DNA from 2 places in the Lysinibacillus sp. COL-1 genome. Region 1 is predicted to be linked to the other one. Evidence: predicted binding sites of a transcription regulator. Region 1 holds the regulator's gene; the other holds the start of a gene.
The links. Region 1 encodes LexA, which represses DNA repair genes until DNA is damaged. Its sites were predicted from a motif close to CGAACATATGTTCG; they were not measured.

Region 1 (8,796 bases):
CTAATGCAAAATTAGATGAAATTACAAAGGATAATCAAAAGGTTAAAAGTGATGCTAGTGATGGTAAAATAGATATTCCCAAAAAATCCACTACACCTACTAATCCATAATCAGTCCTCCCAACCCATTCAGAAACGATAATTTTCTTGCGTTTCTGGCTGGGGAATGGATGACTAATTGATAAAATCATTTATACTGAATAGGAAAAGGAGGTCTTTTCACATGTTTAAGAGAAAGAGAAAGTCGCATGTATCGATTGAACTGAAGGATTATGTGCTACGTGCGATTGTGGCGAAAGGACCTGAGCCTAGTCAATGGCATGGCTATGAATATCCTTTACCAGTTGATATCGTTGAAAATGGAGCAATCATAGATGAGGTGGCTCTTTTTGAAATTATTAAAGAACAGGTTGTGAAGTGGACAGGAAAAAAACAGGCTGTTCGTATGTTTGTGCCTGATACAACTGTTTTATTAAAAAGTTTCGAGCATCCTAAAGATGTTAAACCTCAGGAATTACGAGGATATGCTGAAATGGAGTTGGGCCATTCTATTCATTTACCTTTTCAGGACCCGTTAATTGATGTTTATGATCCCGATGCGGAGGACGGCAAGGCGATATTATTTGCAGCACCTTCAGAGGAAATTACGAAAATAGTAGGAATGCTGTTAGATGTCTCCTTGGACCCTGAAGCGGCCGATATTCGTGCCTTATGCAATATACGTTTGTTAGAACATATGTCAATGTTAGTGCCTAATAAAACATATTTAATTGCTGATTGGTCTATCAATGAACTTTCCATTAGTATCTTTTCAAACGGACAGGTTGAGTTTTTACGTTATCAATCGATTGAAACAGATATGGCACAATGGCAGGGCAAAAAAGTCGATGAATTTAGCTACCAATTTCTCTACAATGGTGAAACCGAAGATTACCAGATGGTCGTCATGGATCAGGTTTTAGAAATTGATCGGATGATGAATTTCTTTAAGTTTTCTTTACATAAAGGGGAAAAAACAGTAGATGAAATCATAATGCTTGGTGATAACCCGTTACTCAAATCAATAGGAACCTTATTATCTTCTAATTTAGAGACACCTTTGATGATTGTTGATGGAGCAAAAATTGAAAAGTTCTTTCCTTATTTTAAAAAAGAATTTTCAACATTGCTAGGCTTAGCTTTGAAGGAGGTTCATTAATGGTTCCAGATATAAACCTCTTACCACAGCTTGAAAAACGGTCTACTTCACCAAAGCTTTTTTATAGCTTGATAATTGTCATAGTGGGTCTAATAGTAGCTTATTTACTATTTATATTTTTTACAGCTAAAAGTGATTTGTCACGTTTATCTGCTGAGGAAAAGACATTAACGACACAGCTTGAACAATTACAGCAAGAGTTAGATGTAAGACAAAGTGTTGATCAGGGATCATTGGAGGAATCTGTTGCCTATATTCAAGGTGTTTCTTATCCTGTAACCCCATTAATTGATGAAACGAAAACTTTACTACCAACTCAAACGTACTTGCGTAGCTACGTTTTTGGGGAAAATACAGTTAATATTGAAGTGGATTTTGAAACGATGACCGATATATCGAAATATGTAGAGCGACTTTTAATGAGTAGTTTTTTTACAGACGCACAAATTAATACAGTGTCAAACTTTGATATAGAGCTTGGCGAACAGAAGGAATTAACGCCTGAACAAAAATTTAAAGAAGTACCACGTTATTCAGTGTCCATTACGGCGACAATCGACTTTATGTATTTAGCTGGAGGACGACGCTCATGAATAAATTAACGAGTAGTAAAAATTCATCTATTATCTTGTTATTGACTTTAATCGTTTCTATTTTATTTGCGCTTTATTATTATTTATTATTACCAAGATTAAATGAAGTAGAAGCAAAAGAGAGTCATGTATCACAGATACAGCAAGAGATTTCTAGTGTAAAAGAACAATTAGCTCAATTAGACAAGGAGCAGGGTCAGCCGACTATCAATGTTTTAGCGTTAAGACAGAAGCTACCTACAACAAGAGCTGTTGAAAAGATCATACTAGATTTAGCTGAGATTGAGGAAGTGACAGGAACACGCATAAAGTCATTAACAGTTCAAAATGATGATGCGGCTGTTTCGCAATCAGATGTATCGCAAGACCTTAATCTGTTGGAGCAAGCTGAAGAAGAGGTTAATGGTGAGCAGGATAACAAGATTACGAGTTCACCGATTTCATCTATTTCAAAGGATTCCTTACCATCGAATTTAAAGTTGATTACTTTTATATTAGAGGTTGGGGCGCTTGATTTTAATTCTCTAGAGAGCTTTTTACAGGAAATTGAACAATTACAGCGTGTGATGAAAACGGATACTATCGAATTCAAATTGCCTGGAGAGCAGGATCAATTAGAAAAAGATACGGATCTTACTTTACAAGCTACCGTCCAGGTGACGACGTTCTATTACGAAGGAGAGTAATAATTGCATTGATAGGCGTTCCATACTGCATCTGTATGGGCGCCTATTAGTTTAGGAGGACAGAAAATTGGAAATGGCTTATACAATCTTTCTATTTTTATTTGGGCTTGTCTTTGGCTCTTTTTATAATGTGGTAGGCTTACGTGTGCCACAGAAGGAGTCGATTGTACAACCTCCTTCACATTGTACTAAATGTCAAAGGCAACTGACGGCGCTTGATTTAGTGCCAGTTTTATCTTATGTGTTTTTTGGGGGGAAATGTCGGAGCTGTGGTAATAAAATAGCTTGGATTTATCCAGTAATGGAATTATTAACAGGATTATTGTTTGCCTTTGCATATTGGCAGCTTGGTTGGAGCATAGAGTTTATAGTAGCCCTATTTTTTATTTCATTATTAGTCATCATTGTTGTTTCTGATATAGCCTATATGCTGATTCCGAATAAGGTGCTTTTATTCTTTTTACCCTTCCTTATTATTGGACGAGTATTGTCGCCATTAACACCCTGGTGGGACTGTGCTGTAGGTGCAGTCGTTGGTTTCGGCATATTATATAGTATTGCTGTGATATCAAACGGGGGCATGGGTGGAGGCGATATTAAATTATTCTTTTTAATTGGACTTGTTCTTGGTACAATGCATACACTGTTAACATTATTTATAGCTGCAGTTATCGGCATGATTGTCGGGCTTGTCGTGTTAACGAAGAACAAGCAGGGGAGAAAAACACCTATTCCTTTTGGACCTTCTATTGCATTAGCCGCTATCATTGTCTATTTTTATGGGGATTCATTAATCGATTGGTATTTAGGTTTTTGGTAATTGTTCAATCTTCAAGCATATGGAGGGAAGCAAGTGAAACCGATTATTGGCATTACAGCCTTTGTGGAAGATGATTTATCCTCTCGATTAAATGCTGCTTACAGTAAAAGTATCATTGATGCAGGTGGGATTCCGCTTATTATTCCACTTGGCGTAGAGGAGGATGCCACACAAATTCTATCCCTTACAGATGGTTTATTGTTATCTGGAGGCTATGACGTGCATCCATTTCTGTATGGGGCAGAGCCTGCACCAAAACTAGGGAAAATTCATCCAGCAAGAGATACGGTAGAGTTAGCATTAATTGAAGCGGCATTCACACGAAAGATGCCTATTTTGGGTATTTGCCGAGGCATTCAAATACTAAATGTAGCACTAGGTGGTACTTTATTTCAGGATATTGATAGTGACCATTTTAGTACTAAGCTGCTCAAGCATGTACAGCAATCTGCTCGAGCTGTAGCTACTCATTATGTACAAATTATGGAGGAGAATTTATTAGCGACCATTTTACAACAAGAGAAAATAGCGGTAAATTCATTTCATCATCAGGCAGTTAATGTATTAGCAGAGAAATTAAAAGTAGCAGCAAAATCGAGTGATGGCATTATCGAAGCAGTTGTTCATGAAGAGTTGCCATTTTGCTTGGCTGTTCAGTGGCATCCCGAGGAACTAGCTATAGCAGGAGATGAGCCTGCACAAAAATTATTTTCAGCCTTTGTTGAAGCTAGCTTAAAATTCAAAAAGGAAGCGTAGCAGGGGGACTGTACAAAGAATCCAACCATATATGGATTCTTTTTTTGCGTAAAAAAGAGGATACATGCTCTTAGAAGGAACACATAATCCTCAAAACCTACTTTAAATGATTAATGTACACGACGATATAGTCCTACAACTTGTCCTAAAATAGAAACTTGATCGACGATAATAGGCTCCATAGATGAGTTTTCAGGCTGTAAACGGAAATGATTTTTTTCCTTGAAGAAACGTTTGACCGTTGCTTCATCCTCTGCTGTCATGGCTACAACAATATCTCCGTTATTAGCTGTTGCCTTTTGCTTCACAATAACTAAATCGCCGTCTAAAATTCCTGCTTCAATCATAGATTCCCCCATAATCTCTAGCATGAATAACTGATCCTCGCTTGTGCCATACGTATCTGGTAATGGGAAATATTCTTCAATGTTTTCAATAGCAGTAATTGGGGAACCAGCAGTTACCTTCCCCACAAGTGGTACATGAATGACTTGCTGCTTTTGAATAGACTCTTCAGGCTCTAAAATTTCAATTGCACGTGGCTTTGTTGGATCTCGACGAATAAAGCCCTTTTGTTCTAATCGAGCTAAATGACCATGAACAGTTGAACTTGAAGCAAGTCCGACTGCTTCCCCGATTTCACGTACTGATGGTGGATATCCCTTAGCTCGTACCTCTTCTTTAATAAAAGCCAAAATGTCCTCTTGTCTTTTCGAAACTTTTTTCATGAGTGCTCACCTCTTTTTTCTAATATCATTCTTCTTATTTGATAGTATAACAGAATGCGAACATGTATGCAAACATAGGTTCGAAAAGTGTTTGACAAAAACGTTTGTTCGCTTTATTATGAGAACATACATTCCGAACAAACATTCTAGAAAAGGAGTTGTAACTATGACATGGTTAAAGAAAAATACACATATCTCCATTTTATTAGGAGCTTGTCTATTATTTGCAGGATACCTTTACATCACTGATCCAGGAGATGTTAATTACGCAGAAATTCAAATTGAACATGGGGATAGCTTGTGGTCGTTAGCAGAGCAATACCGTGGTAAGATGAGTACAGATGATTGGATTAAGCTGGTCAAAACAGAAAATGAATTAGCAGATATTAAAATTGTGGCAGGAAAGTCTCTAGTTATTCCTGTATTGGGTGATCAAGCCAATCCCATCCATACTATCGAAATTGCGAGAACTGAACAATGATGAATAAACAAATGTCGGCTGTTGTCTATTGCCGTGTAAGTACTGAAAAAGAAACACAAAGCTCCTCATTAGAGCGCCAACAGGAAGAGTTGCTGCGCTACGCTAGAGAGCAAGGCTATGAGGTAAAGGGTGTATTTAAGGATAAGCATAGCGGCTATGATGTGGAACGCGATGGCTTGCTTGAAATGCTTGATTTCATTAAAGAAAAGGGAATTAATGCCCTTTTTGTACAAGATGAAACACGATTAGGACGTGGGAACGCAAGGATGGCTGTGTTGCATTTATTGCAAAAATCAGCAACAGATGTTTTTTCCATGCGCGATGCAGGACCCGTTCAACTAAATGAAATGGACACGATGCTGCTTGAGATTTTAGCAATCGTGGAGGAGTATCAACGAAGAATCCATAATGCTAAAATACGTCGAGGCATGCGACGCGCTGTAGAAAATGGCTATCGTCCTGAAAATAATTTATCGAACCGAGGGAATCCCCATGGGCAGGAGCGAAAGGATCTACCTGTAGATGAAATTGTCAAGCTACGCAAACGTGGATTTACCTTTGAGGAAATTTCGATCACGCTTCGAGGGTTGGGCTTTGAAGTAAGTAAAGCGACTGTTCATCGTCGCTTCCAAGAACATCAAGAAAGATTAGCAGGCAAATAATATCGCCTGCTAATCTTTTTTTATTCACAGTAAAAAATGCTATTGATAGGAAGCCAAACTGTCGATGATGATGTTAGTAGGTAGTTGAAAAGGATACTCTTTATTTATTCGATCATAAAACATTATGCCATTTAAATGATCGATTTCATGTTGGACAACGATCGCCCCATAGCCCTGAAACGGCAGGATGAATTCTTGACCATCAATGTCATATGCTCTGACCTTAATACGCTCGTATCTTGGCACAAAACCATGGACAGGTCGATTAACCGACAGGCAGCCTTCTCCATCAGGTAAATAAATCATATTGAGGGAATGACTTATGATTTTGGGATTGATAAACACCATTTCATTATGATCAAATAGTACAGCAAACATTCGTTTGTCTACACCTATTTGATTTGCAGACAACCCAGTTCCAGGGCGAAGCTTATATTTTTTTGCTAGCGTTGGATCTTGGCTGTTTTTGAGATATTGCAGCATAGCTAATAAAGTATTTCGATCCTCTTGGTTTAAGGGTGTCGTCACTTCTTCGGTTTGTTTTCGTAATAATACCGAGTCTTCTTTCACAAAATCTTTCATGGTAATGATCGAATCAGGAAGAAATTTAGTCATACATAAACACCTCATCAATACGGCTATTGAGGACTTTAGCCATCTTCAAAGCTAATGGCTCGTACTTATCATTTTCAATACAATTAATTGTCTGTCTAACAACACCGCATTCTTTCGTAAGTATAGCTTTGGTTATCCCTAATTTGTTTCTCAACATTTTGATCATACTCCTCAGGTTTATCCCTCCGTTTTGTCTGAAGTGTTAGCCATTTATTTTATACTCTTTTTACTGAATGACCAAATGTTGTTACTATGTAACACGGTCATTTTATAGAGTTTTATGCCATTCTTCTTGCAAGATTGCGTAATAGTATTCATCCCACCAATTGTCACCATGCGGTATACATTTTTTAAAAAATCCTTCACGCCGCATACCGATCTTTTCCATCACTCGGTAAGAAGCTATATTTTCGGGTTGGCATGTTGCTATTATTCTATGAAGCTTCAATTTGGAAAATCCATAATCTAATAGGGCTTGAGCAGCTTCTGATGCATAGCCATGTTGCTGATAAGCAGGATTCAATACCCATCCAATTTCATAGGTATGTTCGCCAAAGCATCGATGAAAAACTAAATGACCAATAACTTCTGGTTGATCGCGTAAAGTAATGGCAAAATGCTTAGCTTGATCCGCGCTATTTTCTGTTATAAATTTTTGGACTTGTTCTTCCGTTAAAACTCCTTCAGGCATATAATGCATCACCGTTTCATCAGACATATAGCTATAAACAGCCTGCCAATCTTGGGCTTCAAATTTTCGGATAAGTAATCGCTGTGTTGTGATGTTCATCTAATTTCCTCCAATAAATATAAATTTTTTCCTTTTATTATTAGTTATACACGACTAACATCTGGAAGTCATGTAAATTATGGCTAAGAAGTGTTATTAAGGGTTGGTATAACTGCATTTTAAGGGAAAGCATGCTATACTTTGCATACTGAAGTCATTAAGCTAGGTATTGAAAGGTGTGTAACAATGTTATCAAAGGAAAAAATTAACCGAATTAATGAACTTTCTGCTAAGGCCAAAAGTGGTCAATTAACAGAAGCAGAGGCTAAGGAGCGAACAGCGCTTCGCAAGGAGTACTTAGATACGTTTAGAGCGACTATGCGAGATACGATTGAAAATGTAAAAGTGGTAGATGCAGAAGGTAATGATGTGACACCAGAGAAAGTAAGACAAGCTAAAAAAAATAAATTTCTAAATTAATGTGACACAATTCAATAAAGTATGTATGAAAACGCAATTAGTATAACAAAAGCATTGTTTTCTAAAGCAATGTTGACTAAACTGTAAAAGAACAATATAGGACGAGAAAGGATGTCACAATATAATGACTCAACACGCGGATCTTTTAGCAATTAATGCTATTCGAACTTTGTCAATCGACGCTATCGAAAAAGCAAATTCTGGTCACCCAGGTTTACCAATGGGGGCGGCGCCAATGGCTTATACGCTATGGACAAAACAATTACGCCATAATCCAGCAAATCCAAAATGGTATAACCGTGATCGTTTTGTACTATCAGCTGGTCATGGTTCTATGCTTCTGTACAGCTTACTTCATCTTGGAGGCTATGGTTTACCAATGGAAGAAATTCAAAACTTCCGCCAATGGGATTCATTAACACCAGGACATCCTGAATACGGTCATACAGTAGGTGTAGAGGCAACAACTGGTCCGCTTGGTCAAGGGATTGCTATGACAGTTGGTATGGCAATGGCTGAGCGTCATTTAGCGGCTACTTACAATAAACCTGGTCATGATATCGTTGACCACTACACATTTGCCCTTTGTGGTGATGGTGACTTAATGGAAGGTGTAGCAGCTGAAGCTATTTCATTAGCTGGTCACTTAAAGCTTGAAAAATTAATCGTACTTTACGATTCTAATGATATTTCTTTAGACGGTGACTTAGAAAAGTCATTCTCAGAAAACGTACAAAAACGCTTTGAATCTTATGGCTGGAATTACTTAAAAGTGGCTGATGGTACAGATGTAGATGCCATTAATGCCACAATTGAAGAAGCGAAAAAATCAACTGGCAAACCAACATTAATTGAAGTAAAAACAGTGATTGGTTTTGGTTCTCCAAATAAATCTGGTAAAGCAGATTCACATGGTGCGCCACTTGGTACAGATGAAGTTGTCTTAACGAAAGCTGCGTATGAATGGGCACACGAGCCATTCCAAATTCCTGCTGAAGTGTATGATACATTTAATGCTGCTGCTGAAATACAAGGTGCACAATCTGAG
Region 2 (8,796 bases), 2.0 Mb from region 1:
GATATACGTCGCTGCTTTTCAGCAGGTAAATGCTTTAACGTACGCATATTATGGAGACGGTCTGCTAGCTTAATTAAGATGACACGAATATCCTGTGCCATAGCTACAAACATTTTTCGATGATTCTCTGCTTGCTGCGCCTCTTTTGATAAATATTTAATTTTCCCTAGCTTTGTCACACCATCAACAAGCACGGCTACTTCTTCGCCAAATTCCCGTACCAAATCATCCCGCGTAAAATCCGTATCTTCGACAACATCATGTAAAAAACCTGCCGCTACTGTTTCCGGGTCCATTTGTAATTCAGCTAGAATACCTGCCACTTGTACTGGGTGAATGATATAAGGTTCACCAGAGCTACGGAATTGCTCAATATGGGCATCCCTTGCTAATTCATATGCTTTTTTCACGAATGTGACATTTTCATCATTCATGTAGGATTTGACTAACTCAAAAACGTCCTCAGGAGTCAAAATTTGCTCTTTCGCCATAACATGTCCACCTTGCTCGTCAAATTTTTCAGATTAGATATAAACTTAATTGTATAAAATTTTGTAGCCTATTGTAAAGAGACTGTGTCATTTAGTTTAGTTAATCTCGTGAACAGTTCGAAAAATGGAAAAAATACTCTTCTTTTTAATGAAAAAGACCCTTTGCGACAGGATGTCACAAAGGGTTCTTGTTTCGACAAATGATTAGTGTAATTGATTGTAGGCAACAGCAATTTTTGCGCCAACGACTGCATTGTTTTTCACTAATGCAATGTTCGCATCAAGACTTTTACCTTCTGTTAATTCTTTTACTTTACCAAGTAAGAATGGTGTAACGTTTTTACCTTGAATACCATTCTCTTCAGCTTCAGCTAAAGCTTTTTCAATAATGTTTGTAATAAATGTATGATCTAATGCTTCAGCTTCTGGAATTGGGTTGGCAATGACAGCGCCACCTTTTAACCCTAATTGCCATTTCGCAGATAGCATTGCTGCAATCTCCTCTGGTGTATCAAGCTGGAAGTTGACATCGAAACCACTTTGACGTGTGTAGAATGCTGGTAATTCATCTGTACCATAACCAACTACTGGTACCCCTTTTGTTTCAAGGTATTCTAATGTAAGACCAATATCTAGAATAGATTTTGCACCCGCGCAAATAACAGCCACATTAGTTTGTGCTAATTCTTCTAAGTCAGCAGAGACATCCATTGTTGTTTCAGCACCACGGTGTACACCACCAATACCACCTGTTACAAAGATTTCAATGTCTGCAAGTTCAGCACAGATCATTGTAGCTGCAACTGTTGTCGCACCTAATTTTTTTGTTGCAAGTAAGTAGCCTAAGTCACGACGTGAAGCTTTTGCAACGCCTTGTGAATTTCCAAACATCTCTAGCTCTTCATCTGATAAACCGATTTTGATTTTGCCATCTATTAAGGCAATGGTTGCAGGTACTGCACCATTATCGCGAATAATTTGCTCAACTTCACGCGCAGTTTTCACATTTTGTGGATATGGCATACCGTGTGAAATGATTGTAGATTCTAATGCCACGATTGGTAGACCTTTTGCTTGTCCTGCTTTTACTTCTTCTGATAATACGATGAATTCTTTCATGTTGTTATTCCTCCATTTCATTCATTTCATTTTTTAACAAATCTACTGATAATTCAGGTCTTACTGTATAAGGAGATGCCAATGTATTTTTAGCATTTGTTAACCCTGCATCAATACATGTCTCAAAAGATTGACCTGTCAACCAACTGTGTATCACAGCGCTGACAAACGCATCTCCTGCTCCTGTAACATCTTCAATTTTGTTGATCACTTTCGCAGCGAAATGACGAGGTGTGATCGTCGTAGATGCTGCATAAACACCCTTGCTACCAGCTGTGATAATGACATGTTCAGCACCTAGTTGTAAGAGCTGTTGTAATGCTTTTTCATAATGGGTAGCGCTTTCAATTTTATGTCCAACAATTGTTTCTGCTTCATCCGTGTTACAAATAAACCAAGTTACACCTTGTAATGTTTCAGGTAGTCGATTCATTTTTGGCGAAGATACTGGCACAATGACTAATGGAATGGCACGAGCAATGGCTACTTGCTGGATATACGCCACTGTTTCTTTCGGGCAATTTAAATCCAAAATAAAGCAACCAGCATTCACTAGCATTGTTTCATGCTTTTTCAACAAACTCGGTAACAGCAGGTCATAAACCTCCATATTGGCTACAGCTAATGCTAGCTCACCTTGTTCATCCATAATAGCTGTATAGGAACCCGTAGAAGCCTCAGCTAGCTGCTCCACATAACGTAGATTCATAAAGGATTCCGAAGCTTCTTGGATCACTTGCCAATCAGCATCTTTACCAGCCGTTGTTAATAACGTCACTTGATGGTTTAATCTGCCTAAGTTTTCAGCAATATTTCGACCAACTCCACCTACACTAAAAGAAGAGCTGGCAGGGTTAGATGTTCCAAATTGAACATTGCCCTTCACATGGAATTTTCGGTCTAAATTAGCTCCCCCGATGCAAATAATTTCATTTTCCTCGGGTAAAATATAAGCACGACCTACAATTTTTCCTTGCTTTGTTAAACTAGACACTAAATTAGCAAGCACGGGACGGGACAGATTCATTGTATCTGCCATCTCTTGCTGAGACATAAACGGGTTTTGGCGAATTAAAGCAAGCACCGCCTGTTCTCTTTCATTCATAGCATCACCTTTTATTATATTTGTTTATATTGTAAACTTTTGTTTGTTAAATGTCAAACTAATATTGATAAAAAAAGTTGAACCTCTTTCTGTCGAGGTTCAACTTTTTTAGTCGACTGTTTATCCTTGCTGAGGCGTTTGTTTTTTTACAATGATAACGAATAAGCTTGCCAATGCACAGAATAGGCCAGCAAGGAAAAAAGCCCATGTGTAGGAATTGAAAAATTTATAAATTAACCCACCCCCATACGCAGCAACTGCCGCTCCTGCCTGATGTGAGGCGAATATCCATCCGTAAATAATGCTGCTTTTTTGCATCCCAAAAATTTGTCGTGTAATGCTGATAGTTGGTGGTACTGTGGCAATCCAATCGAGTCCATAAAAGATGCTGAAAATCGTCAATAAAACAAAGGAGCCTTGAGCGAGTGCATAAGGGAGTAGCAAGAGAGAAGCTCCCCTTAACAAGTAATACCAAAATAATAGCCAACGATTATCAAAGCGATCCGATAGCCAGCCAGAGACAGTCGTGCCTAATAAGTTAAACACCCCCATAAAAGAAAGAAGAGATGCAGCGGTTACTAGCGGAACGCCAAAGCTAATACAATATGACACAAAGTGAGTTCCGATTAATCCACTTGTCGAAAGACCACAAATGAAAAAGCTGCCTGCTAAGAGCCAAAATGCTTTGACTTTAACTGCCTCTGCTAAACCAAGAAATGCCATACTAATTGGATTCTTCTTGGGCTGTACTTGCGGCTCTTCTATAATCTCATCATGACCGTAAGGGGTTAGACCAATATCTTGCGGCTTGTTTTTAATAAACATAGCAATCATGACGAACATCATGGTACTCAGGAGTAGGATTAATCCCATTGCCCATCGCCAAGAATAATGTTCAATAATAATGGCTAGCACTGGCAGTAAAATTAATTGACCTGTGGCTGTACTAGCCGTTAAAATCCCAACTGCCAGCCCTCTGCGTTTAACAAACCAATGATTCGCTACATAGGGACTGAGCACCGTTAAAAAAAGGCTCGCACCAAGCCCAATGATACCTCCCCAAATAATGATTAACTGCCAGGATTGGCTCATCCAAAAGGTTAAGGTCATTCCTACTATTAAAGTAGACATGGCACTAAGCATCATTTTCTTTAAGCCAATGACTTCAAGCAGCGCCGCCATAAATGGTCCAGATATGCCATATAAAAATAAACTTACAGCAAATGCTAAAGCAATCGTTGAGCGATCCCATTGAAATTCTTTTTCGAGGGGATCCAGGAAAACACCAGACGATGACATTGTAATCCCTGCTACAATAATCGAGAAAAATGTGACAATCAAAATCAACCAGCTATAATGAACTCGCTTCATCCTAACACCTTCTTTTCTTGTGAGATGCATAACAAAACATGTATATACATGTTTTGCGATCTCTTCATTCCATTTATATGTATATACATGTATAATGATAATAATCGTTCCTATAGCTGTCAAGCAGTCTTTTCTAGCTCTTAGGTGTATACTTACAATTAGTAGAATCCCCTCAAAGGAGTACTGACGATGAAGAATCAACTTAAAACAATCGATTATACACAAATCTGTGTTTGTGCAAACCTTAGAAAAAAAACAAGGGTTGTCACACAATTATATGATAAGCTGCTACAGCCCACTGGTTTAAAGGTTACACAATATTCCATGCTGGCCCATATCGATCTTCAGCAAACTGTCTCAATTAGCCGTTTAGGTGAAATTTTACAACTTGATCAAACGACTGTGACCCGTAATATTAATCTATTAAAGCAACATGGCTATGTTGAATTAAAGCGAGACACAAGCGATGCGCGCACTAAAAAGATTACGCTCACTGAAAAAGGATTAGAAAAGCTGCATGAAGCCGCACCCATTTGGCAAACGATTCAAGATAGAATCATCGAAGATATAGGGGTTGAAAAATATGCAGATTTCTATGATACCTTGCGCACAATACAAAGGATCATCCAAACATATGATGAAGATTAAAAAGTACCTACTTTATTGAGCGCTTCAAACTGCAAACAACAGCCATCGAAAAGTTCACCTCGATGGCTGTTGTCATTTTTTCTTCTAATTACTTACCAAATATAGAGTGGCATGATCAATATTTGGGCATCCATAAGCTTAGTAAGTCGTTTCTACTAAAGGGTAAATAGCAGCCTCTAATTTTCGCTCGAATGGTATAAATTGATCAACCGTTACCATTTCTAATTGTTCACGTTTATTGATTTAATTATCCGTCTTCAGCTTTCATCAGCTTAAAAGTTTACGGTTAATCAACACAGTAATAGGGAAGAAGTTGGATGGAGCAGGGAAAGCAACTCGGCCCGTATCGGCTTTACTTTATTTCATTGTAAAAGAAAAAGACTGTAGGCAAACTCGTAATTTCTTGAGTTTGTCTACAATCTGAAGTGCCCACTATGGTAGACGCTTTCTCTTAATATTGAATAAGTGTTTTAATATTTAGATCTCCAAGCTTTGCACGACCATTTAATTCTAAAAGTTCGATTAGGAAGGCACAGCCTACTACCTGACCACCTAATTCTTCTACTAAACGAACAGTTGCTTCAACTGTCCCACCCGTTGCTAGTAAATCATCACAGATTAAAACCTTTTGACCAGGCTTAATCGCATCATGATGCATTGTTAACGTATCTTGACCATATTCAAGACCATAGTCTGCACTAATAACCTCACGTGGTAATTTACCTGGTTTACGAACAGGTGCAAAGCCAATTTCAAGTGCATAGGCAACTGGGCAACCGATGATAAAACCACGAGCCTCAGGGCCAACTACAATTTCAGCTCCCACTTCTTTTGCATATTCTACAATTTGGTCTGTTGCATATTTGTATGCTGGTCCATTATCCATAATTGTCGTAATATCTCTGAAGCTAATGCCCTCTTTCGGCCAGTTTTCAACTGTTGTAACATATTGCTTTAAATCCATGTTATTGCTCCTCCTACGAAACGCTGTACGTCCGTTTATGTTAATCGTTCATCAAACCATTGTTTTAATTCTATATAAGGAGCATAGACAAGCTTTTGCTCCATTTCAATCTGTTCTGAACGTTGTTTGTAAGACGGTGCCTCTGTTAGTGCTTGTTTTGGGGCATTCACGTTGACAGTCGTCAGTCCACTCTCCATTTTAACAAAACCAAGCTCAAAAAACACCTGTGTCATAAATTTTAATACATCCAATGGCCAACCTGTATGCTTTGCTAAATCTGCTATATGCATATCAAGCGGAAAGGCTGGTCGATTTTTCAAAAATTTATAATACCAAGAAAATTGCTCACGAGTAGGTAAACCACTAAAGTATTGCGAATCAGGCATATAAAAATGCGCATAAATACGTGAAGGTGTCGTCTTCTGTAACACCTCTTCTAGTCTTTGAACTTGTTGTGGCAAATCTAAGAGCACAATATAATCACTTTGTTCCACATTGGATAGTGCTGGGTCAACTACTGTAATAGGAGCACCAATCAATGATTGATAATACGCCATCGTTGCTGGATGAAAGGCAATAAACTGTGCCTCATCCTTTGGTACCGTATTAAGCCAACGCGCAGTTTGACGGATACCACGAATATCAAATAGCTGCCATTCCGTTGTTTGGACATCCTCGATCATAAATTGGGCTTTTTTACGTCCCTGCCATTCATTAATTTGTAAATCGCCTATAAAGGATACTTTAATGCCATACGTTAATTCATCATGTAAATGCCCTTTATTAAAGCCGACACTATCTAATTTATCATAGCCATTTGTTAATTCCATTTTAATATGATTCTCAGCTGCTCCAATTTTACGCATAGATGAGATTTCAACATCCTCAAGTACGTAAACAGGCTTTGGAAAATCTGTTCCAAATGGTCCTAGTGCTGAAATTTCTTCAATAGCATCTGCTGAAACTTCATCGATGCTTAACGGAATATCAATATGGACGATTGGTGTTAATTGCTCCTCTGTTAAACATTCTCTTGCCTGTGCATCCAAGCGTGTACGTAGTTCATCCACATGCTCTAACGATAAGGTCATGCCTGCGGCCATAGGATGTCCACCAAAATGCGGTAAAATATCTCGGTTTTTAGCTAGTTCATTATATAGATGGAAGCCTTCAATGCTTCGAGCGGAACCCTTTGCTGTGCCCTTTTCAGGATCAAGTGAAAGGACAATGGTTGGACGGTAGTACTGCTCAACAAGTCGTGAGGCAACTATTCCAACAACGCCTGCATTCCAGCCTTCCCCCGCCACAACAAGAACTAAGGAATTGCCGATTTTTTCATCCGATTCAATAAGTGCAATGGCCTCATCTGTAATGCTTTTCACAATATCTTTGCGCTCTGTATTGCAGGCATTAAGCTGCTTTGCCAATGCGCTTGCTTTAGCACTATCATCTGCCATTAATAACTCGACTCCTGGAGCTGCTTCTCCGAGTCGACCAACAGCATTTAATCGAGGACCAAAATAAAAGCCAATTGTCTCTTCCGTAATTTTTGCCTGCTCTGTACTGGCTATATCACACATTGCTTGTACCCATGGACTAAGGGAACGACGCATTTCCTGTATACCTCGCTTCACGAGATAGCGATTTTCATCCACTAAAGGAACTAAATCGGCTACAGTTCCAATCGCCACCAATTCCATTAAATGGATTGGTAGTTCACCATATAAAGCATGTGCTAACTTAAAGGCTACACCTACTCCAGCTAGCTCTCCAAACGGATAATGTCCTTCTGGTAATCGAGGATGAAGAATAATATCTGCTGGTGGTAGTTCCTCACCTGGCTCATGGTGATCTGTCACAATGACATCCATGCCAAGCTCTTTAGCCACTCGAACAGGTTCGATACCAGATATCCCGTTATCTACTGTAATGATTAACTGTACACCCTCTTCATATGCTTCACGAAATAATGCTTCATGTGGACCATAACCATGGATAAAACGATTGGGGATTTTAAAGGATACATCCGCTCCAAGATCTAGTAAAACATTTAGCATAACAGTCGTGCTTGTGACACCATCGGCATCATAATCGCCATAGACTAAAATCTTCTGCCCATTTTCTAATGCTTGCTCAATTCGTGCTACTGCTTCAGCCATACCGTACATAAGAAATGGGTCATGGACATTTGCTTCAGTCATATTTAATAAGCTTTCTGCTTCAGCCGTAGTTTCACAGCCTCGTGCTGCTAAAATTTTTGCAGCAATCGCGGAAAGTTGTAAGTCATTTTGTAATGCTTGTACAAGTGTGGCATCTGGACGCTCCACCTGCCATCTTTTTTTCGATAGAATCATCTTCTCACTTCCTTACGAAAGCTATTATACCGAAATTCTATTGGATACGCACTATCCGTTAGATTGATAGTTTTATCCATCAATGTGAAATTTCTATCCGCCCCTTTTACTGATTAATCCATCAGTTTAAACTTACTATCCATCTAGCAGCAAAAAAGCCTACTCTATAGAGTAGACTTCTCGAATACACCTTTTGAAGCGGCCACTAATGCTGCCACGGTGGCCATATCTTCTTCATGCAATGCTGTTACAATAGCACTACCGACAATAACTCCATCTCCCAATGACCCCATCCTTTTCACTTGCTCAGGTGTTGAAATACCAAAGCCTGCAAGCACAGGGATTGGACTTGCTTGACGTAGACTTGCAAAATGCTGCTCTAAGTTTGCAGCAAAACGGGACCTTGCCCCTGTAATTCCATTCACAGTCACAGCATAAACGAAGCCCTGACTAGCTGCTGCAATACGAGCAATACGCTCAGGAGGGCTTGTTAAAGAGACGAGTTGAACAACATCAATCGTATATGGGTTTAATGCCTCCCGTAATAGAGCACTTTCTTCTAATGGAACATCTGGTACGATTATTCCCTTAACGCCCCCAGCTACACAGGCTTTTGCAAAAGCCTCTAAGCCATACGCTAACACTGGATTGAAATAAGTCATGACAACTAGAGGTACCGTGATTTCATCTCTAAATGAAGTGAGCGTTTGCAATACCTTCGTTAATGTTACGCTAGCTGCGAGT

Region 2: AC6BKE_RS23335 (carbohydrate kinase) is a predicted target of LexA. The motif match lies at 2,748-2,761, and genes of this name have one in related genera.

Annotation. Positions count from the first base shown of each region.
Region 1 is NZ_JCAWSJ010000004.1:1,004,732-1,013,527, forward strand. It holds gene AC6BKE_RS13050 (prepilin-type N-terminal cleavage/methylation domain-containing protein) at 1-110, shown strand, start outside; gene pilM (type IV pilus biogenesis protein PilM) at 223-1,197, shown strand; gene AC6BKE_RS13060 (PilN domain-containing protein) at 1,197-1,790, shown strand; gene AC6BKE_RS13065 (hypothetical protein) at 1,787-2,476, shown strand; gene AC6BKE_RS13070 (prepilin peptidase) at 2,544-3,296, shown strand; gene AC6BKE_RS13075 (gamma-glutamyl-gamma-aminobutyrate hydrolase family protein) at 3,330-4,052, shown strand; gene lexA (transcriptional repressor LexA) at 4,163-4,780, opposite strand; gene yneA (cell division suppressor protein YneA) at 4,947-5,261, shown strand; gene AC6BKE_RS13090 (YneB family resolvase-like protein) at 5,258-5,923, shown strand; gene def (peptide deformylase) at 5,963-6,538, opposite strand; gene AC6BKE_RS13100 (GNAT family N-acetyltransferase) at 6,807-7,328, opposite strand; gene AC6BKE_RS13105 (DUF896 domain-containing protein) at 7,515-7,748, shown strand; gene tkt (transketolase) at 7,873-8,796, shown strand, end outside.
Region 2 is NZ_JCAWSJ010000004.1:3,047,281-3,056,076, forward strand. It holds gene AC6BKE_RS23325 (RelA/SpoT family protein) at 1-491, opposite strand, end outside; gene AC6BKE_RS23330 (pseudouridine-5'-phosphate glycosidase) at 696-1,610, opposite strand; gene AC6BKE_RS23335 (carbohydrate kinase) at 1,615-2,715, opposite strand; gene AC6BKE_RS23340 (MFS transporter) at 2,836-4,086, opposite strand; gene AC6BKE_RS23345 (MarR family winged helix-turn-helix transcriptional regulator) at 4,276-4,734, shown strand; gene AC6BKE_RS23350 (adenine phosphoribosyltransferase) at 5,186-5,698, opposite strand; gene recJ (single-stranded-DNA-specific exonuclease RecJ) at 5,734-8,052, opposite strand; gene trpA (tryptophan synthase subunit alpha) at 8,217-8,796, opposite strand, start outside.